3 regions of the Gracilibacillus marinus genome follow, and region 1 is predicted to be linked to each of the others. Evidence: riboswitches for the same ligand, from Rfam matches in the RefSeq annotation. Region 1 holds a riboswitch; each other region holds the start of a gene.
What was found. Region 1 has a riboswitch for S-adenosylmethionine ahead of ACFOZ1_RS01355 (PLP-dependent aspartate aminotransferase family protein). Riboswitches for the same ligand answer to the same signal wherever they lie in the genome.
Positions count from the first base shown of each region.

Region 2: another riboswitch for S-adenosylmethionine. It lies ahead of ACFOZ1_RS00585 (phosphoadenylyl-sulfate reductase); the one in region 1 lies ahead of ACFOZ1_RS01355 (PLP-dependent aspartate aminotransferase family protein).
Region 3: another riboswitch for S-adenosylmethionine. It lies ahead of ACFOZ1_RS02580 (OsmC family protein); the one in region 1 lies ahead of ACFOZ1_RS01355 (PLP-dependent aspartate aminotransferase family protein).

Region 1 covers NZ_JBHSDV010000001.1:279,875-290,903, forward strand. The annotation lists gene ACFOZ1_RS01355 (PLP-dependent aspartate aminotransferase family protein) at 62-1,729, opposite strand; SAM riboswitch class I at 1,803-1,922, opposite strand; gene ACFOZ1_RS01360 (Hsp20/alpha crystallin family protein) at 2,085-2,519, shown strand; gene cls (cardiolipin synthase) at 2,598-4,040, shown strand; partial or broken gene ACFOZ1_RS16470 (ABC-F family ATP-binding cassette domain-containing protein) at 4,107-5,048, shown strand; partial or broken gene ACFOZ1_RS16475 (ATP-binding cassette domain-containing protein) at 5,025-5,534, shown strand; gene ACFOZ1_RS16480 (ATP-binding cassette domain-containing protein) at 5,607-6,029, shown strand; gene ACFOZ1_RS01375 (aminopeptidase) at 6,029-7,261, shown strand; gene recQ (DNA helicase RecQ) at 7,639-9,420, opposite strand; gene ACFOZ1_RS01385 (cation:proton antiporter) at 9,545-11,029, shown strand, end outside.
Region 2 covers NZ_JBHSDV010000001.1:101,404-112,432, reverse strand. The annotation lists gene ACFOZ1_RS00610 (ABC transporter permease) at 1-292, opposite strand, end outside; gene ACFOZ1_RS00605 (ABC transporter permease) at 289-1,560, opposite strand; gene ACFOZ1_RS00600 (ABC transporter ATP-binding protein) at 1,573-2,505, opposite strand; gene ACFOZ1_RS00595 (response regulator) at 2,653-3,294, opposite strand; gene ACFOZ1_RS00590 (sensor histidine kinase) at 3,301-4,413, opposite strand; SAM riboswitch class I at 4,796-4,912, shown strand; gene ACFOZ1_RS00585 (phosphoadenylyl-sulfate reductase) at 4,993-5,721, shown strand; gene ACFOZ1_RS00580 (assimilatory sulfite reductase (NADPH) flavoprotein subunit) at 5,817-7,616, shown strand; gene cysI (assimilatory sulfite reductase (NADPH) hemoprotein subunit) at 7,633-9,345, shown strand; gene sat (sulfate adenylyltransferase) at 9,345-10,532, shown strand; gene cysC (adenylyl-sulfate kinase) at 10,529-11,029, shown strand, end outside.
Region 3 covers NZ_JBHSDV010000001.1:569,014-580,042, reverse strand. The annotation lists gene lacZ (beta-galactosidase, LacZ type) at 133-3,228, opposite strand; gene ACFOZ1_RS02590 (LacI family DNA-binding transcriptional regulator) at 3,349-4,302, shown strand; gene ACFOZ1_RS02585 (sodium:solute symporter family protein) at 4,336-5,946, opposite strand; gene ACFOZ1_RS02580 (OsmC family protein) at 5,943-6,395, opposite strand; SAM riboswitch class I at 6,493-6,599, opposite strand; gene ACFOZ1_RS02575 (response regulator) at 7,466-8,599, opposite strand; gene ACFOZ1_RS02570 (ATP-binding protein) at 8,577-11,029, opposite strand, start outside.

The DNA.
Region 1 (11,029 bases):
TAATGACTCACGGTTTAATTAATTTATCTTGGGGAGATAAATATCATAAGGTTATGGAGAATTATTCTCCTCGACGTAAGCGGTCTGCTTCTTGGAATGGACAACGGTGTTCCACAACAATTTGTCCATTTGCTTCCGCTTGTTGTTTGATTGTTTGATCAGCTTCATGTCTGAACCAAACAAGTTTAGATTGATGAGACACAAGCTCTTTCTTAGATGGATCAACAACTAATGTAATATCAATCTCACCTTCTGCTTCACTTGCATCTGTTACTTGGAATCCAATTTTACGTAAAGATTTGATTGTATCTGTTGCTTCTTCACTAGACCCGATTACAGCAATTTGTTTTACGCGAATACCGCCATCTGTACGGTCGTAAGCTGAAGAAAGTGCCCAACTAATTGCTTTTTCAGTATCAGGTTGTACTGTTGGTTCAGTATTTGTTGCTTTAGCGATAGCTTGATCTAAATCTTGAATGATATCATCAACTGTCTCAATTCCGACAGATAAACGAACTAATTCTTCCGTTACACCAGCAGTTTTTAGCTGTTCACTATTTAGTTGTTGGTGTGTGGTAGATGCAGGGTGAATAATTAACGATTTTGCATCACCAACATTTGCAACATGTGACCATAACGTAATATGATCAATAATTGCGCGACCGGCATCACGACCACCTTTAATACCAAAAGTGATGATAGAACCAAATTGACCTTTTAAGTATTTTTTCGCTTTTTCATGTGATGGGTGTGTTTCTAAACCTGGATATGTTACCCATTCAATTTGTGGATGTTTCGTCAAATATTCAGCAACTGCTTGTGTATTCTCATTGTGACGCTCGATACGTAAGTGTAATGTTTCTAGTCCTTGTAAGAAATAGAATGCATTTTGTGGGCTTAAGCACGCGCCGATATCACGTAGTAATTGTACACGCAATTTGATAGCAAATGCAGGTGCGCCGATATCAATTCCAAATCGAATACCATGATACGTATGATCTGGTTCTGTAAATCCTGGAAATTTGTCGCTGTTCCAGTTGAAACGCCCGCCATCTACAACGATTCCACCGATTGTTGTACCATGTCCACCTATCCACTTTGTAGCAGAATGAACGACAATGTCAGCACCCCATTGAATTGGTTTACATAAGTAAGGTGTTGCAAATGTATTATCAATAATTAGTGGGATACCATTTTCGTGTGCAATATCTGCTACTTTCTCGATATCAAAAACATTTAAACTAGGATTTGTAATCACTTCACCAAAGATTGCCTTTGTCTTTTCTGTAATTGCAGAACGGAAATTCTCTGGATCTGTTCCATCTACAAATTTTACGTCAATACCGTATTTTGGTAATGTAACACTAAATAAATTGAATGTACCACCATACAAGTTGCTATCTGCAATAATCTCATCACCGGCATGGGCAAGGTTCAAAATAGCCATTGTAATTGCAGCCATACCAGAAGAAGTTGCAACAGCTGCTACGCCATCTTCAAGTAGAGCGATTCGCTGTTCAAATGCATCTACAGTTGGGTTCATAATACGAGTATAAATGTTACCAGGTTCTGCTAATGCGAATAAGTTCTGTGCATGTTCTGTATCGTTAAATACATAAGAAGTAGTTTGATAGATTGGCACTGCACGAGAATTAGTTGTTGGATCAACTTGTTGGCCGCCATGTAGCAATGTTGTTTCGTTTCCTGTAATGTTAAATGAATGTGTCAATGAAATCCCCTCCTGGATAATAAAAAACCTCTTCTTAGTTTTTAAGAAGAGGTTGTCTTGTCATATTTGCCTCCTCTTATCTTCCAAGTGCGTATACACTTGTAGGAATTAGCACCATTTCAACTTAGAATAATCTATGCTGACGGTTGCCGGGCTTCGACGGGCCTAGTCCCTCTGCCGCTCTAAATAAGAGTGTTTCGATTCAATTGTTTACATTATAAGCAACAACCTATCCATTCGTCAACTGTTTTGTCAGAATTATTTGATTATTTGAGTAATTTGTCGAGGTAATTGCCTATGCTTTTCGTTTTTAGGTGCATACACTAATTAGAAATAATGATTGTAGGTGATAATAATGGATCACAATGAACGTAAAAACTTAATCCCTGAATGGGGAATTTCAATTGTCCGCAAGTTAGATGCATTAATATATGAGAATCCTACAAAAGACGTTTTAAGTCAGATGAATGATTTTTTTGAACAATCCAAACAAAAAATAGCGATTCCAATCGAAGAGAAAGAATTTGACACATATTGGACTGTCGATGTGCACATACCAAATGTGAAGAAAGAGCAAATTAAAGTGACGTATAATGATAAAACAATGACGATTGCTATAGTGCACAAGGAAGAAACAGAACAGTATGACCAACAAAATAGATTTTATCATAAAGAACAAAAAGAATACTTGAGGGAAAGAACGATTCGTATTCCAACAGATGGAGAGATTGACAAGATGAAGGCGACATTTACGAACGGGCTTCTACGAGTGAGGATACCGAAAAAATAAATCAATACATTGATAGCTTCCATCCCTTTTTTTAGTGGAAATGTGCTATATTTAGATGTAGAAAGGGGGAAGGGATCTGTGGATATTTTTCAACTAGTTATCTCCATTATTTTGATTTTTAATATTATATTATCTCTAGCCATTATCTTCTTAGAACGAAAAGACGCAACAGCTTCATGGGCATGGATTATGGTATTAACATTTATTCCAGTAGTCGGATTTATTTTATATCTTATATTTGGTCGTAAGCTTAGTAATAAGACTATTTTTACTTGGGATACAAAAAGTAAGCTCGGTGTCAAAACAGCAGTACAACATCAATTACGAGAAATTGAAGCAAATGAATTTGAAATAAATGATCATCGATTAAATCAATACAAAGATTTATTCTATTTACATTTACGGAACAATGATGCTATTTTCACACAAGACAATGATGTGCGTATTTATACAGATGGGAATAGAAAATTCAATTCTTTAATTGAAGATATAGAAAATGCAACAGATCATATTCATCTAGTCTACTATATTGTACGTTCAGATAAATTGGGAAGAAGATTAGCTGAAGTATTAATGAAGAAGGCAAAAGAAGGTGTACAAGTACGATTTTTATATGACGACATGGGTTCGCGCCAATTAAGTCGTAAACTTATTAAAGAAATGAGAGCAGCAGGTGCAGAAGTAGAAGGCTTCTTCCCACCATTAATTCCTAAGGTCAACTTTAAGATTAATCACAGGAACCACCGAAAATTAGTAATCATTGATGGAAAAATTGGCTACATCGGTGGGTTTAATATTGGCGATGAATACTTAGGAATGGATAAGAAATTTGGTTATTGGCGTGATACACATCTGAGAGTTGTCGGTAGTGCAGTGAAGAATATGCAAACACGATTTATTCTTGACTGGAATCAAGCTTCTCGCCATGATATTGACTATGACGAAAGATATTATGTAGCAAAAGGAAAAGGAAAAGTCGGAATGCAAATTGTTTCAAGTGGTCCTGATTCAGACTGGGAACAAATCAAACATGGCTATATCAAAATGATAATGTCAGCAAAGGATTATATATATATCCAAACACCATACTTCATTCCAGATGAAAGTTTATTAGATGCGCTTAAAATTGCTTGTTTATCAGGTGTAGATGTAAGAATTATGATTCCGAACAAGCCTGACCATCCATTTGTGTATTGGGCCACTTACTCTTATATTGGAGAAATGCTAAATGCAGGTGCGACGGTATACATTTATCAAAAAGGATTCTTACATGCGAAGACAATCGTTGTCGATAGTAAAATTGCATCTGTAGGAACAGCGAATATTGATGTGAGAAGTTTTAGACTTAATTTCGAAGTGAATGCATTCTTATATAATGAGACATTAGCGGAAATGCTAGTTGATGAATTTGAAAAAGATATGGAACATGTGACACAATTGACATATGGACTATATCAACAAAGACCAAAATGGATTAAATTCAAAGAATCCATTGCACGCTTAATTTCGCCAATATTATAGCAGTGTGTTATATATGTCTCTTGAATGCTAGATATATTCGATGAGACATGTATGTTCACATCACAGATGGCCTTATGGAAAGAAAGGGTGAACAATCCATTGCGTGAATTAAAAATAGAAGGACTAACAAAGACATTTGGAGAAAAGGTATTATTTGACCATATCTCCTTTTCTATTACAGAAAAAGAACGTATCGGGCTAATTGGAGTAAACGGTACAGGTAAATCGACATTATTGAAAGTACTTGCAGGAATCGACCATAGTGAAGCAGGGACGATGACACATCCAAATGATTATCGTATCGAATATTTAGACCAAGATCCAAATCTTGACGAAGAGTTAACGGTATTAGAACAAATCTATTATGGGAATGCACAAATAATTGTGACATTACGTGCCTATGAACAGGCTGTGTTGAAGTTAGAAAAAAGTCCTGAAAGTGAAGTATTACAAAAACAACTATTACATATGCAAGAAGAGATGGACCAACAAGAAGCATGGGACGCGATGACTGTAGCAAAATCTATTTTGACAAGGCTAGGGGTAAAAAAATTAGAACAACATGTCAAAGAATTATCAGGAGGCCAGCGAAAAAGAGTTGCTATAGCAAAAGCGTTAATTCAGCCTGCTGATTTATTAATATTAGACGAACCAACAAACCATTTAGATAACGATATTATTGAATGGTTGGAAGATTATTTGCCAAATTATCATGGAGCAATTCTTCTAGTTACACATGATCGTTATTTCTTAAATCGTATGACAAATCGAATTTTTGAATTAGATAAGGGAAATCTTTATACATATGAAGGCAATTACCAAACATTCCTTGAACAAAAGGCGTTAAGGGAAGAACAGTTGGAAGTTGCTGAGAAGAAACACCAAAGCTTGTTGAAAAAGGAGATTGCTTGGCTAAGAAGTGGTGTGAAGGCGAGAACGACCAAACAAAAAGCAAGAATAGATCGAGCAGAACAACTAAAAGAAGTGTCCTTTGATACAACAAAACGTGACTTTCGTTTTGAGATAGGTTCTGTTAGATTAGGAAACAAAGTAATAGAAGTAAAGGATTTAGGGAAAAGTTATGGAGAGAAGGTACTATTTCGCCATTTCGACTTCCTCATTAAGCCTGGAGATAGAATTGGTATCGTAGGGGCTAATGGCAGCGGAAAAACAACCTTATTAAATATATTAGCAGATAAAATAAAGCCAGATGAAGGAACCATCGATATTGGGGAAACAGTAAAGATTGGCTATTATACACAAGATCATCCACCACTTAATGAAGAAGCAAAAGTGATAGATGTGGTACGCGATGTGGCGGAAGTGGTCACAACGATAGATGGACAAACCATTTCTGCAGAGCAAATGCTCGAACGCTTTTTGTTTCCAAGAGCACAACAATGGACACATGTCCGCAAATTATCTGGTGGGGAAAGAAGAAGATTATACTTATTAACTGTGCTCATGCAAGAGCCGAATGTCCTTTTCTTAGATGAGCCTACAAATGATTTAGACACAGAAACATTAGCAGTATTAGAAGATTATTTGGAAGGTTTCCCTGGTGTCATGCTTACAGTCTCGCACGATCGATACTTTTTGGACAAAACGATTGACAATGTGATTGCATTTACAGGTAGTGAAACATTGACAAAATTTTATGGGAATTATTCCGAATTTAGAGAGCAACAAGCAAGAGAAGAAAAAGAGAAAGTACAATCTGTTAAACAATCCGCTGAACAACCGAAAAGAAAAAAGAAAAAACTCTCTTACAAAGACCAAAAAGAATGGGACACAATCGAAGAAGATATTACGGCATTAGAACAAGAACTGGAGACGATTGAACAAGAGATTGTAGCTGCAGGAAGTGATATTGGGAAAATCAACCCTCTTTTTGAAAAACAAAAAGAAGTAGAAACACAATTAGAGCATAAAATGACTAGATGGGAAGAATTATCATTATTAATAGAACAATTGGAGGAGGAAGTATAATGGCAGAACAACATATGTTAGAGAAATACGCTGAATTAGCTTTACGTACAGGTGTGAATTTACAAAAAGGGCAAGCATTAGTGATTAATTCATCCATTGAAGGTGCGGATTTTACAAGAATTGTTGTAAGAAAAGCATATGAAATTGGTGCGAAAGATGTACACATTAATTGGACAGATGATGAATTAACATTTTTGAAATACAAACATGTAGAAGAAGACGTACTTGCAGACATTCCTAACTGGCAAATAGAGAAACATCTTGCATTTGCAAAAGATGGAGCTGCATTACTATCGATTCGTTCCACAAATCCTGATTTGTTAAAAGATATTGATCCTAAAAAAGTAGCAAAAGCAAATAAAGCAAGTGCAGAAGCAATGAAAGAATTCCGCAAATATACGATGAATGACAGAATTCCGTGGTCGATTATTTCTATTCCGACAGGGGATTGGGCTCAAAAGATTTTCCCTCAATTGTCAAAAGAAGAAGCAATAGAAAGCTTATGGAAGGAAATCTTCAAAATTGTTCGTGTCGATCAAGAAGATCCGATTGCTGCTTGGGAAGCACATAATCAATTATTACATGATGCGAGAGCATTTTTGAATAAAAAAGCATATCGTGCCCTTATTTTTAAATCTGAAGGTACAGATATACGATTTGAGTTACCTGAAGGCCACATTTGGAAAGGCGGCTCTGCAGAAACAACTTCTGGATTTACATTTAATCCAAATATGCCTACAGAAGAAGTCTTTACAGTCCCACATAAATATGGTGTGAACGGGAAAGTTACAGCAACTAAGCCGCTTGTATATGGTGGAAATCGAATTGATGGATTTAGTCTTACATTTAAAGACGGTAAAGTGGTCGATTTTGAAGCAGAACAAGGATATGAAACATTGAAGCATTTGTTAGAAACAGATGAAGGAGCAACACGTCTTGGAGAGCTTGCTTTAGTGCCACATTCTTCGCCAGTTTCTCAATCCGGTCTTATATTTTATAACACACTTTATGATGAGAATGCATCTTGTCACATTGCATTAGGAAAGGCATACCCGACAAATTTAAAAGGCGGATCAGATATGAACGAAAAAGAATTAGATCAACATGGTGTGAATGATAGCTTAACACATGTCGATTTTATGATCGGTTCCGCAGATTTAAATATAGACGGAGAAACAGCCGACGGAAAATTAGAACCCGTATTCCGCCAAGGCGAATGGTCTTTGGAATAGTCAAAAGCGAAAGCGACCGATTAAAAACGTAGAGACTGGAGTGAATCAACAGAAATAAAGGAATCACGGTGAGGAACGAACCGATGATGACTTATTGATAGTTGATTTGCGAAGTCTCCTAGTTTTTGGTCACTTGAGCTGGATGGTCAAAAGCGAAAGTGACCGATTAAAAACGTAGAGACTGGAGTGAATCAACAGAAATAAAGGAATCACGGTGAGGAACGAACCGATGATGACTTATTGATAGTTGATTTGCGAAGTCCCCTAGTTTCTGGACGCTTGAGCTGGATGGAATGAAAGCGTCCGTTAAGAAACGTAGCGAGTGGAGTGAATCAAAAAATCCGAACTATTCTTTTGAAATAGTTCGGATTTTCATTTCACACTGTTGTTTTAAATGTTTGAATTAACTGTAAAAAGTGTTCTCCATATTGCTCATATTTTTTCTCACCGACGCCATGTATACGGAGCATATCACTTTTGTTCTCGGGAAATAGTCTGGCGAATTCTGTTAAAGAACGATCTGTAAAAACGACATATGGAGGCAATCCATTTTCGTCGGCAATTTTTTTTCGTTCTTCACGTAGCAATTCAAATAACTCGACATTGTAATCTTCTGCGATTTTCTTTTCTACTTTAACTACTTGCATATAGACAGGAATTTCACCTTTTAAGATAGCTAGAGATTTTTGATTGAGACGTAAAATCGGGAATTTCCCTTCTTCAGCAAGTAAATAATTCTCTGCCACAAGAAACTGAATAAAATGCGTCAATTCTTTCTCTGTATAATGACGTAATAGACCGTATGTGCTTAATTGATTAAAACGAAATTGTTTGACCTTTTTGTCATTAGAACCTTTTAAGACTTTTGCAGTTAAACTCGCACCAAATCGTTCTCCCATTCGTTTGACGCATGATAAGACCATTTGTGCCTCTTTCGTTCTGTCAACTTTTTCTACATCATCGATACAATTAGAGCATCTGCCACAATCCTCGCTATTTGTTTGATCATTGAAATAATCTAATACATATTGCTGCAAACATTTACCTGTATGGCAATAATTAATCATTGCTTGAAGTTTGCCGTATTCTTGTTTTTTCTTCTCGTCCATCATTTCAGATTGTTCAATTAAATATTTTTGTGTTTGGATATCTTGACCTGAGAATAAAAGGTTACATTCACTTGGTGCACCATCTCGTCCTGCACGTCCAGCCTCTTGGTAATAACTTTCTAAGTTTTTAGGTAAAGCATAATGAATCACATAGCGCACATTTGATTTATCAATTCCCATTCCAAAAGCATTTGTTGCAATCATGATTGTCACATCATCTTGGATAAATGCATTTTGTGCATTTTTTCTAGCATCCTCAGACATGCCTGCATGGTATTTAGCAACAGGCAAACCTTTTGATTGAAGTAAGTAAAATAATTGATCCACTTGTTTTCTTGTAATTGCATAAATAATTCCAGGCTCTTCTTTATGGAATCGGACATACTCTTCAATATATGCAGTACGATCTTGTCCTTTTACGATAGAAAAAGTTAGATTATCACGAGCAAATCCAGTATTGATAATATGGTCAGGCTGCACTTCTAATAATTGTTGCAAATCATCTTGTACTAAATCAGTAGCTGTTGCTGTTAATCCCATTAATGTCGGAACAACGTGTAATTGTTTAACTCTATCTACTACTGTGCGATAACTTGGTCTAAAATCATGGCCCCATTGTGAAATACAGTGTGCTTCATCAAATGCAATCAATGATAAATGAATTTGATTTAACACAGATAGAAAATAATCGGATTCGAATCGTTCTGGAGCAACATATATGAATTGATAAGCTCCTTGTCGTAATAAATCCATTCGCTCTCGCTGTTCTTCCATTGTAAGAGAACTATTAATAAAGGTTGCTTGAATTCCGAGTGATTGCAATGCATCAACTTGATCCTTCATTAAGGAAATGAGTGGAGAAATAACTAATGTAGTGCCATCTGTAATTAACCCAGGAATTTGATAGCATATCGATTTTCCACCGCCTGTTGGCATAATTGCAAGTGTATTTTGTTTATGTAAAATATGTTCAATAGCTAATGCTTGTCCATGTCTAAATTCATCATATCCATAATATGTTTTTAATACTTTTTTTGCTTCTTGTAACATACACGACGATCCTTTCTTACTATTCTATAAATTATCATAACATTATTATTGCAACTATTGAAAAAAACCTTTAATCTATAAAAACGTAATACTATAGAAAAAATGATTGTAGGGAGGCGAATATATGGTAGATTCGTTGTTACTTGTATTTATGTTCATTGCGGTATTGGGAATTGGTTCGCAATGGATCGCATGGAAATTTCAATTACCAGCAATTGTAGTCATGTCGATTGCAGGGTTACTTGCAGGTCCGATTTTTGGCTTGATTAATCCTGAACAAGAATTTGGGGAATTGTATCGACCGTTTATTTCAATTGCTGTCGCGATAATATTATTTGAAGGTAGTTTGAATTTAAACTTTAAAGAGTTAAAAGGATTAGGCAAACCTGTTTTTCGCATTATTACATGGGGAGCATTTATTGCATGGATTCTTGGCTCGCTTACAGCTTATTATGTAGCAGGATTGTCTCTTGCTGTGGCATTTGTCATTGGTGGTATCTTTATTGTAACAGGTCCCACCGTTATTTTGCCATTATTAAGACAATCTAAATTAAAACCAACACCAGCTAAGATTTTAAAATGGGAAGGAATCGTTGTTGATCCATTCGGTGCACTACTTGCTGTCTTTGCTTTTGAAATAATTCTATTTATTTCATCTGATTCAAGAGATGCTTCGTCTTTATTCTTATTTTTCTTAGCGTCATTTTTTGCTGTGTTGCTTGGATATATATTCGGAAAATTAATTGGTTGGTTTTTTGAAGCAGGCCATATTCCAGAATTCTTGAAATCACCAACTGTGTTAAGTGCTGTTATTGCTTGTTTTACCATTGCAGATGAAGTGTGGCATGAGACAGGATTACTTGCGGTAACAGCAATGGGGATGACATTGGCTAATTTAGGCATTTCTTCGATTAAAGATATGCGTCATTTCAAAGAAAATATTTCTATATTGCTAATTTCTACTGTATTTATTTTGTTAACAGCATCCTTAACAATGGATACATTAAAAGATGTGTTTCGTCCTGAAATCATCGGTTATGTTCTATTAATGTTATTTGTTGTAAGACCATTGTCCATTTTCCTATCAACAATTGGTTCGGGATTATCTATACAAGAAAAAACATTAATCGGATGGATTGCTCCAAGAGGGATTGTAGCATTGACTGTTGCTAGTTACTTTGCAGGAGTATTAGAAGATGAGGGATTCCAAGGCGCTTCACTCGTTACATCTCTTACATTTGCATTAGTATTTGCTACAGTGTGTGCACATGGGTTTTCGATTGGGTGGTTAGCTAAGAAATTGAATTTGTCATCAGATGGAAAGCCAGGCGCAATCATCGTCGGTTCCAATCGATTCTCAGTCTCCCTTGCCAAAGTAATGGAGGAACTCGGTATTCCTGTACTCGTTGTTGATTCTTCTTGGGGAAGGTTATATAGTGCCAGAAGAGCAGGGGTGGCACATAATCACGGAGAAATCTTGTCTGAGCAAATGGAGTACACGATTGATTTCACGCCATATGATTATTTAATTAGTGCATCAGAATATGATTCATATAATGCATTAGTTAGTTCCACATTTATACCAGAATTTGGACGCAAAAATGTATAC
Region 2 (11,029 bases), 180 kb from region 1:
ACTGGTCTAAATATATAGCAAAACTGGTAATACCTAATGCCACTTGTTCTTTTGCTTTCTCCTTTTTTGTTTCTGTGAAACTAAATCCTTCTAGCTCGTTTAATTCATTTATGATGTCTTGCTTTTCCTCATCAGAAAAAACATTTGAAAAATAGGCAGATATAGGTGTTTCCGCTTGGTTACTAATTCCTCCAATGAAAATAACAAATACTGTAGTCATTGCTAACATCGATATGACCATAAAAGGCTTTCTGCGCAGTCGTTGCCATTGTAATAAGAAAATATTAATCATGCTGCCACCCTCCTATTCGGGAAAAGAACTACACTTAGAATAAAGATGAAGACAGTGATCCAACTTAGACGAATTACATATGGAACAATATCTGCAAAGGGAAGCCCTTGGCTCGCTAACATGTATGCACGTAATGTCATACCATTTGGTGTCCATGAACCAATCATTTGAATCACTTCTGGAAATGTGGTAATTGGTGTAAAACTACCGCCAAGTAATGCCAACACACTGACAATCCCACTTGTAAATGAACTAGACACAGCTTGAGATCTAAGTCTTAATGTTAATGCAATTAACAAACAGGCAATTGCACTTATTGCAAGGGCATAAAAGAATGTAATCAGTTCCATAATCCCGATTGTTTGCCAAGATATTGGTTGGAATGATTGCATAATGAGAGAAGAAAGCACAAATAGAACATTTACTTGAAAAAAAACTAACATGATAACAGCAAATAACTTCCCAATTAAAAATTGTAACGGATGTCTCCCTGACAAAATAATACGATCTAATACGTGTTGTGTTTGTTCAGAATAGGATTTTGCAGCCATTGTTGATGCGATAAAAAAGGCAAACATTACCGCCATACCAATTGAATAGTATTCCATAGAACTAACTGGCTCACCATTTGTAATTGTTTCTGTTTCTCTTTTAATCACTTCGTCACTTGTTGGACGTATCTCTGTAGACTGTGATTCCTTTGCAATTGCCGTCTCTAAATTAATAGATTGTGCAATCTGAGATAAAATATTTTCAACAATCGAGCTATCAAATACGGCATGTTCCCCCTTTTTGATAAGGAGATTTGCTGAATCTGCTTCTTGTAATAGGACATGTTTTAATGTTGTATATGTGAATCCTTCTGGTATCGTTATAATTGCATCTATTTCCTTTGCTGCGAGCTTTTCATCAGCAGTTTCCTTGTCTGTCAGTTCTACTGCAACAATTTCTGTTAAATCTTCTGTTAAAATCGTATGAATAATCGATGGAATCGCAATTTGATTACTTGCTTCTATTATTTGTTCCTTAGCAATCGTTGGAATCTCCTGCTCCTCCAAATAAGATACAAATTGCGCTTTTCCTTCATTAGAATTATCCTCTTCTACTAAAGCCACTTCTAACTCTCTTGTTGATTCGCCCCCTCCCAATACTCCTTTAAGTGCAAAACCTAAGATGAGCATAAGTATAAATGGCATAAGGAAAATAACCAAGAGCTCTGTGCGGTCTCTTAATAATAGTTTGATATCTTTCAAGAAAAAGTTGACCATACACACTCACCCCTAATCTCTCAATTTTCTACCAGTCAAATGTAAAAATACATCTTCCAATGATGGTACATGAATGGAAACAGACTGGATTGCTGCTTGGTGCTTTTCTGCCAGATGGAAAATGGTTGTTAATTGATTGGACTGTTTAGGAACAATTAACTTCAATCCTTTTTCTGTTTCAGTTACTTTTAACACATGTTCTCCAGCTCTTAATGCATCTTCAAAAGCACTAGATGATTCTTCAAGAACTAAATCGATTGTTTCTTCACTCGATAAGATACTAACAAGCTCATCTTTCGTACCTGTAGCAATGATTTTTCCATTGTCCATGATATAAATTCGATCACAAAGTTTTTCTACTTCTTCCATGTAATGAGATGTGTATAGAACAGTCATCCCCTTTTCTTCATTTAGCCGTTTGACCATCTCTAAAATATAATGACGTGATTGTGGATCAATCCCAACTGTCGGTTCATCCATAATAATAATGTCAGGCTCATGTAATAAAGCAACAGCAATATTAATACGTCGCTGCATACCTCCTGAATAATTTTTAACCAATTCTTTTTGTCGATCTTTCAAACCAACAATCTCTAACACTTCTTGTACTCTTGACTCTAAATGTTTCCCTTTTAAGCGATAGATTTTGCCAAAAAACTTCACGTTCTCATATGCGGATAATTCCTTGTATAAGGCAATTTCTTGTGGCACCATTCCTAATGTTGGCCTAATTATATGTGGATTTTTGATAATATCTTGTCCTTCCCAAAACACTTTGCCACTACTTGGTTTAAGTAGTGTTGCAATCATGGAAATTAATGTAGACTTCCCTGCCCCGTTCGGACCTAATAACCCAACAGATTCTCCCTCTTTCAAATAAATATTCACTTCGTCTACTGCTACTTTATTTTTATATACTTTACGTAAGCTTTCTGTTTCTAACATTTGCACACACCCTTTCTCATCTTTATCCTTCTTTATTGTATAAAAAAAAGAGCAGTATCCATACTGCCTTTAGTCATTCCTTATCAAATAAACAGTGACTAGAGTCATTTATATTTTGTACAATTAGAAAATATTGCATTTCCCCCTCTATACATATCCATTATGAATTGCATAGATGGCTAATTGGGTACGATCTCTTAATTGTAGTTTATCTAATAAACTACTAATATGGTTTTTTACTGTACCAATAGATAATGCTAATCCCTCTGCAATTTCTTTATTACTTTTTCCTTCTCCAAGTAAACATAAAATGTCGCGCTCTCTTTTGGTCAAGAAGATAGTTGTCTCTTTACTATATGTTTTTTTCTTTTCATTTAATAAATGTGGCACGACTTTTCTAGCTACCTCACCTGGCAATTGCAATCCACCTTTTAGACAATCTTTAATTGCGCGAATAAGCTCATCTTTATTGGCATCTTTCAGTAGATAACCGTGCACACCTATTTTTAATGCTTCAATCGCATAATCTTCATCATTAAATGTTGTAAGGATTAACACTTTCATATCTGGATACCGTTCTAATAATTGTTGTGCTGTTTTGATTCCATCAAGTTCTGGCATCCGAATATCTAATATCGCTAAATCGAAATAATACTTTTCTCTTAGTTGTAATGCTTCTTTCCCATTTGTTGCCTCACCTGTCACAACTAAATCTGGATCTGTTTCTAGCATCATTTTTATACCTTGTCTAACAATCACTTGGTCTTCTGCAAGTAAAATAGAAACCATTTTCTCTCACTCCTTAAGTGGAAAAGATCCACGTACTACAAAATTATGCTGATATATAAAGATATCTAATTCTCCTCCTATTTGTTGCAATCGATCTCTCATTGATTGAATGCCAAAGCCTTCTCGCCATTCGACATCTTCTGTAAGTGGATTCGTAACTTCAAATCGAAATGTCGCAGAACCAGGTGCTTCTAACAAAACAGTAGCTTCTTTTCCCGCGCTATGTCTCATGATATTCGTTAACGATTCTTGGATTGCTCTATATACAACAGTAGCTTGGTCTGGACTTAAAGTAATCGACAAGGCATTTTGGCGCATGGAAAAGGTAATAGAAATATATTGTTCTGCTTCGAGTTTCCGTATTAATTGAATGATTGCCGCAATACCTGTTACAGAATCTTCCTTTAGTGCTTTAACAGCTTTTCTCGTTTCTTGTAAGCTTTCTTGTGCCAATACTTTTACTTGATTCCATTCTTCCCTGCCATCTTTCAAATGTAAAATTTCTATTTGCATTAATAAGTTCGTTAATGTATGACCAACTCGATCATGAATCTCTCTACCTATATGTAGTCGTTCTTGTTGTCTTGTTAACTGATCATGTGTGATGGTATCACGTTTTAATTTTTTATATGTATGTAATAATGCTTGGTATCGTTGTTCTATGTCAGATAAATGGTGGAAATACTTATAATATTCATAGATTGCTATAATGAGAATCGTTGCAAGCAATAAGTAAAAAGATACGAGTGTAATAGATAGGAATTCCATTTGTGTTAAAAAACTCGCTAGCAACACAGCAATGGTGAAGGTATATGTAAATCTTCCTGAAGTCCATTTGAAACATGATACAAGTAACAGAAGGAACATCAACAACACAAATGGGTTCATCCAATCATGTGAAGAAAACAAGAACGCGAGTGTAATGCTAATTAACTGTATACATAATAAATAAATAGCTGCTGATTTCGCAACAGACATAAAAAAGAATGCAACGAAAAATAGTGCCATCATACTAAATAAATATGCACTAGTTTCTGAACCACCAGCTAACTCTACTGTAATGGCAGATAACCAAACAAGAATCCATAATAATAGAGATACCCAAATATTCGATTTCATTTCGTTCTCCTCCTTAGTTATAATATACCATAACGGGAAGTAGAGTTATTTTTATTTTGAAGCAAGGGGAAAATTAAACATTGTTTGGTTCCTTTATCTCAGTTGATTTGCTCCAGTCGCTACGTTTCTAAACGGGTGTTTTCGCTTTTGTATCATCCAGCTCCAACACCCAGAAACTAGGCGACTTCACAAATCGCCCTACGATAAGTCATCATCGACTCGTTCCTCGTCGTGATTCCTTTATCTCAGTTGATTTGCTCCAGTCGCTACGTTTCTAAACGGGTGTTTTCGCTTTTGTATATTTTTTAATAATTCCGACTATTTTACTGTTGACTTTTCCAATAAATAGATATATCATAACATTAATTGTTTATATAAGGAATTCTTATCCAGAGAGGTGGAGGGGCAGGCCCTGGGAAACCTCGGCAACAGGTCAAGTAATGGGCACTGTGCCAAATCCTGCGGAACAGCATACACTACTGTTACCGGAAGATAAGAAGTGAACGTCAGTTGAACTTCTTATCAAAAAGATAAGAGGTTTTTTCGTATAATGATAGAATTTTAGAAAGGGGAAAAGGTATGTCAACATCTGTAATTACGTATGACCATTACGAAGAAAGTCATTGGAATGAGTATATACCAGAAGAAGCTGACTCTCATAAAGGTGCATTGATGATACTTGAATCTGCATACCAAGCATACGGTGATGCTTTGATTTATGCTTGTAGCTTTGGTGCAGAAAGTATGGTCTTAATCGATTTGATTTCCAAAGTTAAAAAAGATGCAAAACTCGTATTCTTAGATACTGGTTTACATTTCCAAGAAACATATGATTTAATTGACCGTGTGAAAGAAAAGTATCCACTTTTACAAATTGAATTAAAACAACCTAGTTTGACACTAGAGGAACAAGCAGCTCAACATGGTTCAGCATTGTGGAAAAGAAATCCAGATCAGTGTTGCTATATTCGAAAAATCAAGCCATTAGAAGAAGTGTTGTACAGTGCAACGGCTTGGATTTCTGGATTACGTCGAGAACAATCAACAAGTCGAGCAAACACAAAGTTCTACAACAAAGATGAACGATTTAAATCTATCAAAGTCTGTCCATTAATATACTGGACATTAGAAGATGTATGGAATTACATTCGCGAAAATGACTTACCATACAACACATTACACGACCAAAATTACCCGAGCATCGGCTGTATCCCGTGTACGTCACCAGTGAATCCAAATAGTGATGAACGCGCAGGAAGATGGGCAAATTCCCAAAAAACTGAATGTGGCTTGCATACAACAGGATGAGTTTCGATTATTTTTTTACCTAATTCAAAGTAAAACAATAGGTTTAATAAATATAATAGGTTTAATTACAAATTAATGAAATAGAGGTGAGCATGTTGACATTACAAGTTGTCAATAGTCCATTTGATCAAAAGCAAACGGACATATTAAATCAAGTATTACCAACATTAACAAACGCTCAAAAAAACTGGCTCGCAGGCTACTTAGCAGCATCTCAAGCAGTTGAAACACCACCACAACAAGTGCCACAAGCAACTGTCACAAAGCAGCCAACACGTACTATCACCATATTATTTGGCTCAGAAACCGGAAATAGCCAACGTGTCGCTGAACAGCTTTCTAGTACCTTGAAAGATAAAAACTTTACTGTTCAATTATCAAGTATGGATGATTTTAAACCAAAGAAAATCAAAGACGTAGAAGATTTGTTTATTGTCACAGCAACACACGGCGAAGGAGATCCACCAGATAATGCAATTCAATTCCATGAGTTCCTTTTAGGTAGAAAGGCACCTAAGTTAGATGGGGTTAGATATTCTGTTTTAGCACTTGGAGATGAGTCGTATGAACACTTCTGCCAAACAGGGAAAGATTTTGATAAACGATTAGAAGAATTAGGAGCAACACGCCTTTACGACAGAATAGACTGTGACGTTGATTACGAAGAATTAGCTGAAGAATGGATTAAAGGTATCGTTGGAACAATTCAAGAAGACAATGCTAGCGCTGTTGCAGATGTAACAGCAGTAACGGCATCTTCCATTGAACAACCTATTTATTCAAAAGCCAATCCATTTTCAGCAGAAGTATTAGAAAACATTAATCTTAGTGGTCAAGGCTCGAACAAAGAAACGAGACATATTGAGCTATTACTAGAAGGATCGAATTTCACATATGAACCAGGTGATTGTCTAGCAATCTATCCGAAAAATGATCCTGCATTAGTAAAAGCGGTAATTGAAAAATTAAATTGGAATCCTGAACAAACTGTTCCAATTAATAAACAAGGAGAAATCCGCTCCATCCAAGAAGCACTTACTTCTATTTTTGAGATTACAAGATTAACAAAAGGTTTATTAGATAAAGCTGCTGGGTTCTTTAAAAACAATGATTTACTAAAACTTATTGCAGATAATGATCAAATTAAACAATATATTGATGGACGTGACTTACTCGATTTGATTGAGGATTATCCACCAGCAGATTTAGACCCAACAACCATGATTGATTGGTTGCGAAAAATTCCTGCACGTCAATATTCTATCTCAAGTAGCAACAAAGCAAATCCTGACGAAGTGCATTTAACTGTTGCTACAGTCCGCTACAATAGTTGTGGTCGAGATCGTGCTGGTGTCTGCTCTGGTGAAATCGCAGACAGAATAAAACCTGGTGATGTTGTAGATGTCTATGTACACAAGAATCCGAATTTCAAATTTCCATTTGATGAACAAACTCCTGTCATCATGATTGGCCCTGGTACTGGTGTCGCACCATTTAGAGGCTATATTGAGGAACGAGAAGAATTAGATTTAAAAGGAGATACATGGTTATTTTTCGGTGACCAACATTTCAGATCTGATTTCTTATACCAAGTAGATTGGCAAAATTGGTTGAAAAAAGGCTATCTTTCTAAATTGGATGTTGCATTTTCAAGAGATACAGAAGAAAAAGTCTACGTACAACATCGCATGGAAGAACGTGGTAAAGAACTATTTGAGTGGATAGAACGTGGTGCACATATCTATGTATGTGGAGATGAGAAGCGAATGGCGAAAGATGTGCATCAGACATTAATCCAAATTGTTCAAGACCATGCGAATGTAAGTAGAGAAGATGCAGAAGCATATGTAAATCAATTAAAACAACAGAAACGATACCAACGAGACGTGTATTGATGAGGGGGATATAGAAATGTCGAATAAGGAGCAAAAATTAGATCCAATCGAACAACTCAAAGAAGATAGTCGTTTTTTACGAGGAACGATTAAAGAAGGATTAAATGACCCAATTACAGCAGCTATCTCAGATGACGATACAAAACTACTAAAATTCCATGGTAGTTACCAACAAGATGACCGTGATATTCGTGAGGAGCGTAGAAAACAAAAGCTAGAACCCGCCTATGCATTTATGTTACGTGTAGCAATTCCAGGTGGGGTTGCGACACCAAAACAATGGCTAAGTGTTGATCAGTTATCACAAAAGTACGGTGATAATACAATTAAACTAACGACACGCCAAGCGTTCCAACTTCACGGTATTTTGAAATGGAATTTAAAAGAAACCATCAAAACAATTAATGAAGAAGCAATGACAACTATCGCTGCTTGCGGAGATGTAAATCGAAATGTGATGTGTAACCCAAATCCATATCAATCGGACGTGCATCAAGAAATACAAGACTGGGCACAAAAAATCAGTGATTATTTATCACCAAAAACAGGCGCTTATCACGAGATTTGGTTAGACAGAGAGAAAATCGTTGATTCTAAAGTAGAAGATGAACCTATTTACGGAAAAACATATTTACCAAGAAAATTCAAAATAGGGATTGCGGCACCACCTTCCAATGATATTGATGTATTTTCACAGGATTTAGGTTTTATTGCAATCATCGAAAATAATGAAGTAATTGGGTTTAATGTCGTAGTCGGTGGAGGTATGGGTTCCACACACGGGAATACCAACACGTATCCACAATTAGCTAAACTTGCGGGTTATTGCAAAAAAGAAGACGTCATTCAAGTTGCAGAAAAAGTTGTCACAATTCAACGTGATTACGGAAATAGATCTGATCGCAAAAATGCCCGATTCAAATATACGATTGACCGGTATGGATTAGATTGGTTCAAAGAAGAACTATCAAATAGACTAGGGTTTGCCTTAGATGATGCGAAACCATATCACTTTGACCATAATGGAGATCGCTATGGTTGGATCAAAGGTGGAAACAGATGGCACTTCACATTATATGTAGAGAACGGAAGAGTAAAAGACACGGAAGAATACAAGTTAATGACTGCATTACGCGAGATTGCTTCTATTCACACAGGGGATTTCCGTCTCACACCAAATCAGAATTTAGTCATCGCAAATGTCACGACACAAAAGAAAAAGAAAATTCAAGAAATTATTGATATCTATGGATTAACTGACGGTAAACACTATTCCGGGCTTAGAAGAAATTCGATCGCATGTGTGGCATTACCTACATGTGGACTAGCGATGGCTGAATCTGAACGATACCTCCCTTCTTTAATCGATAAACTCGATGAAATTCTAATTCAAGAAGGCATTCGTGAAGAGGAAATTGTCATACGTATGTCTGGTTGTCCAAATGGCTGTGCTCGTCCAGCTCTTGCTGAGATTGCCTTTATCGGTAAAGCACCAGGCAAATATAATTTGTATTTAGGCGGAAGCTTCATTGGTGATCGGTTAAATCAATTATATCGCGAAAATATTGGAGAAGATGAGATACTTGCAACATTACAAGAAATCATTCATGCATATGCTAATGAAAGAGAAGCAAATGAAAAGTTTGGTGATTTCGTTGTTCGTAAAGGTTATGTAGATGCAGTTTATGATGGTCGCAATTTCCATAGAGAAACGAAAGGAGTTTTATAATGTCTGTTATCACGGATCAAAAAATAGAGACAATTGTCGCACATGGTGGAGAATTAGTAAACCGAGAATTAAAAGGAGAGCAAAGAGAAAAAGCTCTAGCACAAGCAAAGAATTATCCATCCCTTACCATTGATGCATGGGGTGTTTCAGACTTAGAATTAATTGCAATTGGTGGGTTTAGTCCATTAACAGGCTTCCTCGGCGAAAAAGATTATAAAGAAGTTGTCGAGAATGTCCATCTTGCTGACGGCACTGTGTGGAGTATACCAATCACACTTAGTGTTACAGAAGTGCAAGCAGATGCGTTAACAATTGGCCAACCTATCGCATTATACGGTCAAGATGGTATTCTTTACGGCATTTTAGATTTACAAGAGAAATATCGTTATGATAAGCACAAAGAAGCACAATATGTCTATGGTACTACAGATGATAGCCACCCTGGTGTGAAGAAATTGTATGAAAAAGGCGACATTTATTTAGCAGGTCCGATACAATTGGTTAATCGCCCATCGCACCAAGGATTCGAGAAATTTTATTTAGATCCGATTGAAACACGACAATTATTCCAAGACTTAGGTTGGAAAACAATTGTTGGATTCCAGACAAGAAATCCTGTCCATCGCGCACATGAATATATTCAAAAGTGCGCACTAGAATCTGTTGATGGACTATTACTAAATCCATTAGTTGGGGAAACAAAATCAGATGATATCCCTGCAGATATTCGTATGGAGAGCTACCAAGCAATATTGAAACACTATTTTCCTGAGAATAGAACTAGACTTGTGATTTATCCTGCTGCAATGCGTTATGCAGGGCCACGTGAATCCATTCTACATGCGATTGTCCGCAAAAATTATGGGTGTACACACTTTATCGTGGGCCGTGACCATGCAGGTGTAGGCGATTTTTATGGCACATACGAGGCACAAGAGCTTATTTCTAAATACGAAGAAGAGTTAGGTATTACTATATTTAAATTTGAACATGCATTTTATTGCAACAAATGCGAGAACATGGCTTCGCAAAAAACGTGTCCACATGATAAATCAGAGCATGTACATTTAAGTGGAACGAAAGTACGTGAGAAATTACGCAATGGTGAGGCATTGCCACGTCAATTCTCTCGTCCAGAGGTTGCAGAAATATTAATTAGAGGATTACAAAGAGGTGCAGGTGAATGACAAAAGCAACAAACATTGTTTGGCATGACTCTGTTATAACCAAACAAGATCGCACGGAATTAAATGGACATAAAAGCCCTGTGTTATGGTTTACTGGATTGTCTGGTTCAGGTAAATCTACAATCACAGTGGAATTAGAGAAAGCTTTATTTCAAAAAGGCGTCCGAACATATCGATTAGATGGAGACAATATCCGTCACGGATTAAATAATAATTTAGGATTTAGTCCTGATGACCGTAAAGAAAATATCCGCAGAATTGGAGAAGTTGCAAAATTAATGAGTGACGCTGGACTTTTAACACTCACTGCATTTATTTCTCCATATAAAGAAGACAGAGAGCAAGTCCGTGACATTTTAAATGATGGGAATTTTGTGGAAATATATGTAAAATGTAGCTTAGAAGGCTGTGAAGCACGCGATCCTAAAGGGTTATATCAAAAGGCAAGAGCTGGTGAAATTAAGGGATTTACGGGTATCGATGCACCATATGAAGAA
Region 3 (11,029 bases), 290 kb from region 1:
ACATATTTTTACGTCTATGAGTAAAAATCATTACATATATGGATATATTTTGACCGATTTGCTCTATACAGATAAAAATATAAAAAAAACTGCAACCATTAACGGTTACAGTTATTACACAAAAAATAATTTTTATTTAATTAGTCGAATCGTAAACGAATAACAATAATTACGATTAGCAAAAATACGATATTCTGGATGTGTTTGCGCTCCCCAACTATCATCACCACCAACACCCATTTGCCAACCATTCACCGAAACTACTACTTTATCTGATGAAGGTAATTGATAATGATGACTTGCTTCTTCCAACTCTGCTTTTGTATATGGTAATACTTTCGCTTCAATCGTTGGATTTCCTTCAATAAGTAGTCCGTTTTCTTCTCCTTTTACCTCCATCCATCTCACACCACATTTATTGCCTGTTTCTTGTGGTTTTAAGTAAGGTTCCACCTGTTCGTCAACGGTTGCTTGATGTATAGCAATTTTTCCACTCACTTGTCGGTCCCAATACGTTTCATGTGGACCTTTTCCATACCAGACAAGGTCACGATAACTGTCATCCATTTCCCACTCCACACCGATTACTGGAATATCAGGTAGTCCTTCGCCTGGCTGTAAATCATGTGTTACATTTATTGCGCCATCTGCAGTTACAAGCATCGTTACAGATGTGGTTGTCACAGGATTTGTTGGTAATTCAAATAAAGACATAATATGGATAGTATTTGCTTTCTCCACAACCTTTATCTCATCTAACTTGTACCTATAACTTGCTTCACGCCATACTTTACTATGTTCATCAAGCTTTGCACCACGGTCATTGTCAGTCATCGCCCGCCAGAAGTTCAAACGTAATGGGGAATGCAGGAATTCTTTTCCCTTCACTACATAAGATGATAACAAACCAGTACCTTTCTCTACTTTCATAGAAAACTGCTCACCATTGATTACATATTCAGACTCTTTATCCTCAAGTTGTAGTTGTCCATCTACCTTTTCATTATGGACAACACGCTTTGGATCAACAAATTGCGTAAATGCAATCTCATGTTTCTCTTCCGCCCAAAATGGATTTTCTTTACATAAGAATGCGATTGTCACAACTTGTTCTTTTTCTTTTATGAAAATATTTTCAGGATAGTGCAATGATACTTGCGCCTTTTCTAATGGTTTAATATCAACAGTTAAGGAACCAGTTAATTGCAACTCACCTTCTGTTTCTATTTTCCATACTAATTCATAGTCAGATAAAGATGTGAATAAATGCTTGTTATGAATAACATATTCCCCTTTTTGAATATCTATTGGCTCCACATCTATATTTTGATAACATGCCTTTACTTCATGTAACTTTGCAGAAATTGTACCATCTGCATAAATAACGCCATCACCTGCAAAATTACCATCATGTGGAGATTCACCAAAGTCTCCGCCATATGCTAGATAACTCGTGCCATCTTTTGTTTGATGACGTAATGCTTGATCCTTAAAATCCCATATAAAGCCACCTTGTAAGACATCATATTGATCAAAGAGTTGTGTATATTTGTGTAAATTACCTGTTGAATTCCCCATAGAGTGGGAATATTCACATAAAATATATGGCTTCTTCTCTCCAGGATGATTAGCATATTGCACAAGTTCTTGTGGGCTACGATACATCGTACTTTCCATATCTGATGCAGCATCTGATGGGCGATAATGGAATACGCCTTCATAATGAACAAGTCGTGTTGGGTCATTTTTCTTAAAATAATCATACATTTTTAAGAAATTATCCCCACCAAACGATTCATTGCCTAATGACCAAATAATAATCGATGGATGATTCTTATCCCGTTCATACATGGATTGACAACGATCTAACACATTCTCTGTCCATTCTGGTCTACTTCCTGGTACTGTATCTTCTAGTGTTTCTTGACCATAACGCCACGTACCATGTGTCTCCAAATTCACCTCATCAATCACATACAATCCATATTGATCACAAAGTTCATACCACTTAGGATGATTAGGATAATGAGATGTCCTGACAGCATTGATATTGTATTGCTTCATTATCGTAATATCTTTAATCATATCATCAACAGTTACAGCTCTTCCTCTGTCTGCATCGAATTCATGACGATTCACACCTTTTAGTACTATTCGTTTTCCATTGAGATACATTAGATTATTTTTCATTTCAAATTGTCGAAAGCCTATTTTTGTAGCAAAAGTTTCTATAATCTGATCATTTAAATCTTTGATTACAAATAGTAGTGTATACAAATACGGCTTCTCTGCACTCCATTGCTTTGGATTTTTCACGTCAATTACCGAACGCACTTCTGCTTCTTGAACCTCTGATATTGGTAATTGATGGACAGACTCTGCTATCTTGTGATTTGTCCCATCAAGCAATTGCCATTGCAATATAGTATCATTTGTTTCTTTTTCAAAATAATTCATCATTTTTGCGGATACTTCTAATTGTGCATCACGATACTTTTCATCAAATGTTGTGCGTACTAAATAATCATACAAATGTACTTCTGGCAATGCATATACATACACATCACGAAAAATCCCACTCATACGCCAAAAATCTTGGTCTTCAAGCCAACTCGCATCACACCATCTATACACTTCCACTGCGAGCTTATTCTCACCACTTTTTAAATATGGTGTGATATTAAACTCTGCAGGTGTAAACGTATCTTCACTATATCCTACAAGCTCACCATTAATCCATACATAAAAAGCAGATTCCACGCCAGCAAAATGGAGAATCACAGGCTTCTCTTCCCAATCATCTGGTAACGTAAAAGTTGTAACATATTGACCAACAGGATTATAATTCGTTGGCGCGAATGGTGCTTCGATATCATCATGCTCTATCCATGGATACCTTGTATTCACATATTGTGGATAATCGTATCCTTCCAATTGCCAATGTGCAGGCACCTGAATCTTATCCCATGAAGAAACATCTTCTTCATAAAAACGACTGATTTTTGCATCAGGATTTTCCGCAAAGCGAAAATGCCATTTCCCATTAAGTGACATCCAATTCGAAGATCGCTGTTGATCACCAGCCAAAGCATCGTCAATTGTAGCATAAGGAACCACACTTGCATGCGCTTCCATTCTATTGATTTGGAATATTTCCGGATTATTATTCCATTCTGGATACCCATTTTCTGGTGCTTGATAAATTAGTTTTTCTTTATATAAATTCAATACAATCATACCTCCTTGAAATTGTGGTAGACGAATCATTAATCAAAGGATATAATAATTAGTAAAAATAATCAAGTTAAATTTTACTCTAGTTTTACTAAAAGTGAAAAGAGGACTCTTATGACTACAATAAAAGATATTGCACAAAAAGCGAATGTATCGATTGCAACGGTTTCTCGAGTGCTCAATTATGATAGTACCTTATCTGTAAGTGAAGAGACAAAAAAGCGCATATTTGAAATCGCGGAATCACTATCTTATAGCAAAAATACTTCAAGAAAAAAATTATACAGGCGTGTTGCATTTATTCATTGGGTCACAGAATCAGAAGAATTATCTGACCTTTACTATATGGCGATACGACATGGAATTGAAGAAAGAGCAGAGAAACATCATATTCAATTACAAAAATTCACGCGAGACGAATTAGAGAGTATTCCTAACACAATTGACGGCGTGATTGCTGTTGGACGATTTACGACAACAGAAATTACACTAATGAAGCAGAAATCATGCAATGTCGTATTAGTAGATTCAGATACTGAGAATGCTGGTTGTGATGCGGTTTTAGTAGACTTCTCTTCTGTCATTCGTCAAGCTGTCGAACACTTGATGACACAAGGAATCACTCAGATTGGATTTATTGGTGGCAAAGAGGATATACGAGAAAAAGCAATGCGAAAAATGTTGGTAGAGAAGAATTGCTATAATGAAAAGCTTTTTATTGAAACAAATTATCATATCACCAATGGTTATGAAGCAATGCAGACATTTTTAAAGTCAAATAAAGTAACAAATATCGGCTTTGTCGCAGCAAATGATCCACTTGCGATAGGTGCGATAAAAGCATTACATGAAGCATCAATTAAAATACCAGATGATTGTAGAATAATCGGTATAAATGATATTAGTGTATCAAAATATGTCTATCCCGCATTGTCTACGATTCGAATCGAAAAGGAATGGATGGGAAAAACAGCTGTAGATCTTTTAGTTGAACGGCTGAAAGATGATCGAGATATTCCAAAAAAAGTATATATTGATACTACATTGATACAACGTGAAACAACCTGAATGGATAATTCAGGTTGTTTCTGTTCATGTATTTTATTGAGCTACATGTAATACATTCTCTTCTTGTTCGTCTAATTGGATGACTTGAATACATAGAATAAAAATACTTAGAATCGATACAAAACCAAACAACCCTAGTAATCCAAGCTCATATAATGTCGATGATAGGCTTAATGTAATCACACTAACTACAATTGCGCCAATTACTGTTGCTAGTGTCTTCGGACTTGTACGCCACACAAATGTAGATTTAGATGCTTGCATTACTAGTGTAACAATGACAAGTACAAGAATATTTGTAGACATTCCTATCCATACAGGGTGAACATTCAAGAAAAATTCACTTGGATGCCATCCACCTAAATGATACCATGTTAAACCTGACGCAAAGCCTGCAAATAAAGAACTAACAACTGCAGACCTGTTCACAAGCGGCCAGAATAATGCAGCGACAACTGGTGCAAATGTAGCAGAGTTACGTGTTGTCCATGCAAGTACATTCCACCATGCAGATTGCTCTGTACGCAATAACCCAAAACCAATCATTAAAAATGTTAATACTAATAACGAGATTTTCGTATATTTTACCAACTGTTCATTTGTCGCATTTGGATTTATGGAACTACCCACATCTTTTCCTAAACTAGTCGCACCAGAAAATTGACATGGTGCTCCCCACCCTAATGCACATGCCCAAATACCTAGGAAGAATAAGCCGACTAATGGGGCTGGTAACACACTACTTAAATATTCTGGAAGTGCAATTAAACCTAACCTACTATTTGGTACAACAATTGCAGCAGCAAGACCAAAGAGTATTCCACAAAGAATAAAAGGGACACCCATTACAGATGCAGCAATTAACCCTTTTTGCCCTTCTTCTGGTGTACGGCAAGATAACGCCATTTGGAATGCAGCCTGTGCTAAAATCACATTTACTAAGAATGTTCCAAACCATGCAACAATTACTTGCAGTCCAACACCACCAAAATCAAACATCTCAGGTCTAGTTGTCGCTAAGTTCGCTAACCCTGAAATACCTGGATTAATAAAGACAGCAACAACTCCAATAATTAACATGATTAGAAACACAATCGAGTTCATTGTTTGCGTGAATGCAACAGACCACATCCCACCTGCTTGTAAATAGATAAATAATAATAATGCAGTAAACGCAATCGAGAAAGTGAGAGAGATTCCTGTAAAAACATTCAATGCTGAAGCAAATGCAATCGCTGTTGCAACAGACCACATCGGGAATGCAAATGCAGTAATTGCACCAGCTAGTCCTTTTGCTGCTCTACCGTAACGATCTCCAATCATTCCAGATACTGTGACGAGCATTTTCTTACGGAAAGATTTAATCATTAAGAGTGCAATAATAAGAATTTGAATTGTTTCTGCAATGCCATACCATATTGCAGAGACACCTGTTAAATAAGACAATTCTACGATAGAAATATAAGTAGATCCTGAGAATAAACCAGTAATACAAAATGCGACAGTCCACCAGCGGAAATTCCTTCCTCCAACAAAGAAATTATCTCCTGATGCCGCTTTTTTCTGTGCAATTTTACCAACGATAATTAATAAAGACGTATAAATTAATGCAATAGCAATCATCCATATCCCATATGATGTCATTTCGTCACACTCCAATTCAAGTTAATATCGATTGCTGCATCTAAGAACAGATTGTATGCAGGACAACGTTTCAATACTTCTTCCTTCCATTTTTCAATTACTTCATCCGATTCATTTGAAATAACTTCAATCTCACTTGTGACATTTTTATAATACGGAATGACACCATCTACACCTGCAATGCCTCTACGATCAATTTCCGCAACAGTATCTGACTGTAAATACTCGTATTGATAACCATGTTGCTTTGCTACCATCTCTACAACTATTAGCAAACAACTATTAAATGACCCGAGAATGTATTCAAGCGGTGTTGGTGCTGTATTTGTTCCACCAAGTTTTTCTGGTTCATCAATCTCAAAGTGAAAATCTCTTACTTTATTGGCATAACGAAGTGGTGATACTTGTTTTGTACTTGCTTTTACTGTTCGAATCTCTTTGTTGCTCATCCTTCATTCTCCTTTTTCTCTTTTTCTACAAAACGAAAAGCCTCTTTTTATCTTTATAACTAAGATAAAAAGAGGCTTGATTGCATACTCATCGCTCTTCTTATCTTTCAGGAATTACCCTGCTGGAATTGGCACCATTGCTAAACGAATAGCCGGTTGCCGCGGGATCATAGGACCAGATTCCTCCACCGCTCTTGATAAGAATTATTTTGTTGTTACTAACAATAATAAAATTTAAAAGGAATGTCAATACTTTTTCTGATAATTCTGATTATAATAGTTGGTATTAAAATTACAATGTAGGAACAAAAGCGAAAGCGTCCGGTTAGAAACGTAGTGACTGGAACGAACCAACTGAGATAAAGTGAGACTTCAATCAGTTGGAGTTATAAACTCTGACTGATTGGTAGCGAAACTTATCAGGGTGTTAGCGACCGTTTACCCACAACTAGCATTTTAAATATATAATCTCTTTATTATGTTGTGGGTATTACGGACGCTTATTAACCGTGGAAAAGGAATCACGATGAGCTTGCGAATCGATGATGACTTATTGACAGTTGATTCGTGAAGTCACCTAGTTTCTGGACGCTTAAGCTGGATGAGAACAAAAGCGAAAGCGTCCGTTTAGAAACGTAGTGACTGGAGCAAACTAACTGAGATAAAGTGAGACTTCAATCAGTTGGAGTTATAAACTCTGACTGATTGGTAGCGAAACTTATCAGGGTGTTAGCGCCAGTTTACCCGCAACTAGCATTCTATATGTATAAACTTTCATTATATTGTGGGTATTATGGTCGCTTCACCGTGGAAAAGGAATAATGATGAGGGACGAATCGATGATGACTTATCGTAGGACGGTTTGTGAAGTCGCGTAGTTTCTAAGCTTTGGAGCTAGACGTCACGATTTCCAATAATTAACTTTTAACTACTCCTTTTTGACAACAAAAACCGAGGTCCCATTGATGGTAAACCTCGGTTTGATATGTATGATAAAATAAATTATTGCCTACTTTGATTCTATTGGAATCAATTCAAAAATAGGAGTTCGTTTTTCAAATACTTAGTTATTAAACCTCTATACTCTCTAGCCACTCTTCATACCAGTCCATAACAACAACACTCGGCTGTAGTTCAAGCTCTTTTTCTAGCATTTCCTTTAATTCTTCAAAGCATTTTTGAACTAAAGTACTCTTCCCAGTAATAGCAAATATTTTCATGAGTTCAAAATAGCCTTCTTCTTCTAATGGATATCGTTTATAGATTTCTAATGCATGTTCTGTTGCTTTTTCATAAGCTTTATTTTTTGTATACCATCCAATCATTTTCTTCTTTGTTTGGACCCATAAGTATTGTAATCTTATGTATTCATTATTCGCCCATGCGTAATCAAGATTGAACATATACTCTCCCTTACAATATGCCATTATTTCTTCATATTTTTGAATGGTCTGTTCATTTATTTCTTTGTCTTCTCGAATAAATCTTTCAAAAAGGTCTACATCTATTTCCACATCTCGTAAAACGAGGGAATAACCATTTTTAGAATTCTTAATCTGAATATACTTTACATATTGCTTTAATGTAGAACGAACATGATAAATCGTCGTATATAGTTGTGTATAACTCTTTTCCAACGAAAAGTCTGGCCATAATTGTTCCACTAATTCATCCTTTGTTACCAATCGATCTCGATGATGTAATAAATAAAAGAACAATTGTTTTGCTTTAGATGTACGCCATTTCAATTCAATTGTCTTGTTGCCATCAAAAACTAATGGTGTATGGAATAATTGAATAAACAAATATTGTGATGGAGTTTCTTCTTCCGATAATTGATTTAAAGAAATTCTTTCCATTAATCGTTTTGTCGTCTTCTTCAATCGCTCTGCAGTCGCAGGTTTTAGTAAATAGTCCATTGCATTTAATTCAAATGCCGTTACTGCATATTGATTGTATGCAGTAACAAATACGATATGAAGCTTCGGATTCTCATCTAATAAGATTTCCGCTAACTCCATTCCGTTTATTCCAGGCATCTCAATATCTAAAAATAGAACATCAGCATGGTAATCAGAAACCTTTTCTTGTGCTTCAAATGGATTAGAAAATTTAGCTACAATATCATACGTGTGGATTTTAGTTAACTGATGTGCTAAATAGTCTATAGCTAGTGGTTCATCATCGATCAATATTGCTCGCATCGTATCCACCTCTTCTATCATTCACTTCTTCTATTCTATAAACAACTACAGTACCTATACCTTCTAAACTCCTAATACGTAATTCTTTACCAAATAGTTGTTTCCATCTTTTATTTGTGTTCCATAATCCAATCCCTCTGCCATTCGTCCATTTACCTGATTGTAATTGTGCTAGTATTTCTTTACTCATACCGATACCATTGTCTTTCACAATTATTTGTAGTATACCGTTCCGCTTCACTGTTTTGATTTCAAGGCTACCACCTTTTTGTTGCCTCATAATTCCATGTTTAATCGCATTCTCTACAATTGGTTGTATTGTCAATATTGGAATAACGTAGTTCTTTGTATCATGTACATTCCATTTTATTGTGAGTAAATCTCCATACCTCACTTTTTCAATATACAAGTAATCTTCTACAATTTGTAATTCTTCTTTAATGGGGATAAATTGATGATGGGAAGCAAAATCAAATTTTTTCCGCAAAATTTCACTAAATCTCTCAATTAACCCTCTCATCTTATCAGGTTTAAACACACTTAATGCATTGATAGTATTTAGCGTATTAAAGATAAAATGTGGTTGTATTTGAGCATGTAACCACATTGCCTCCATCTCAACTTGTTGTTTTGTTAATCTTTTCATTTGAACAAGATTATACACACGAGCAAGTAACTCCGTACTATCAACAGGTTTCACAACATAATCATTTGCGCCTGCATGAAAGCCCACTTCCATATCTTTTGAATGACTAAGTGCAGTTAATAACAATACAGGTAACTCTGTTTTACTATAACGCTCTCGGATTTCTTTCGTTAATTCATAACCTGATAGATTTGGCATCATAACATCTAGAATAACTAGATCCCATTCCTTTTGAAATAGATGCTCTAATGCACGATTACTATCACTAATTGCAGTAACTTGATAATTTTCTTTTGATAAAATAGATTCTAAGACATACAAATTCACTAAATCATCATCTACAATTAGAATAGAAGCATGTGCTTCTTCTTCCATCACATCTCTATCATTCAACTGTGGCTTTTCTATTACTTTTACTTCCTTTGTTGGTGTGTGATCACTTATTTGCAACGTAAATGATAACTCTGTGCCTAATCCTTTTTTCGATCTTCCGTATAGTTTTTCTCCATGTAATTCGATTAATTGCTTGGAGATACTTAGTCCTAATCCAACTCCTCCTTCAGATAAATAAGACATGGACTCATCTTGTTCATATGGTTCAAATACGCGAAAAAATGTCGATTGATCCATTCCTACACCAGTATCCATAATCGTAACAACAATCTTCCTATCATCAATTGTAGCTTTTAGTTTAATCCATCCATAATCCGTAAATTTTACCGCATTATGAAAGATATTGTAGATGACTTGCAATACTCTATTTTCATCAGCATATACTGGTGGTAAATCCTCAGGAATCTCATTTTTCAGTTGAACCCTTTTTTTATCTATCATCACCTCAAACATATCCATTATACCTGGCACGATAGCTTGTAAATAAAAAGATTGGTACTGTATCTTCGGCTTCGTTAACTTTAATCTAGCTAAATCTAATAAATCATCTAAAAGTATTGACATCCGATTACCAACATGCAGCACTGTTCGAAGTTCTTTTGTTGCTCGTTCATCTAATTGATTTTTATTTCTATCTAACACGACCTCTGTCAATTGAAGCATACTATGAAGTGGATTTCTCAATTCATGTGATGTATTCGCTAAAAAGGAATCTTTTTCTTTTGCAACATTTGCTAAACTTTCCGCTTGTTCTAGCGACTTTCTATAAAGATTTACATATCTATGCAGCCACATCATTGTAAAACAAGCAATGGTTACAACCAGATCAATTGGATAAAACGCCACTCGTATACCTTGTTCAATCCAAATTCCCCACCAGATAAAATTATGAAACAACGCAACAACAGCTAACATCTTCCAAATATCAGCGACAAAGAATTCCTCACGAATTGACTTTATCAACTGTATAATAGCATAAAAACATGTAGAAATTAGGATAAAATTACAAGCATCTGCAATATACTGTAACCATTGTAATGGTAAGAATATGGTTAACAATAACATACTTATACAAACAGCATAAAACCCGTGACTCCATAATTTATTACTAATTTTATAGCCTACTTTTGCTATTAAGTACAAACCTATCGATAAACCGATTGCTCCTATATTTGCCAATCGAATATTCCATTCAAAGTTCAGCTGTAACCAAAAAGTTAAGATTTTCTCATGACTACCTAAGGATTGAATCACAATAGCAAAAAAGAGTATAAAAAATGTATATAAATAGTTCTTATTATGTTCATGAATGAGAAATAATGCAAATGAATAAATAGCATAAATAAGAAACGCAATCATCACAATTAATTGCATGGAATAAGACAATAGTG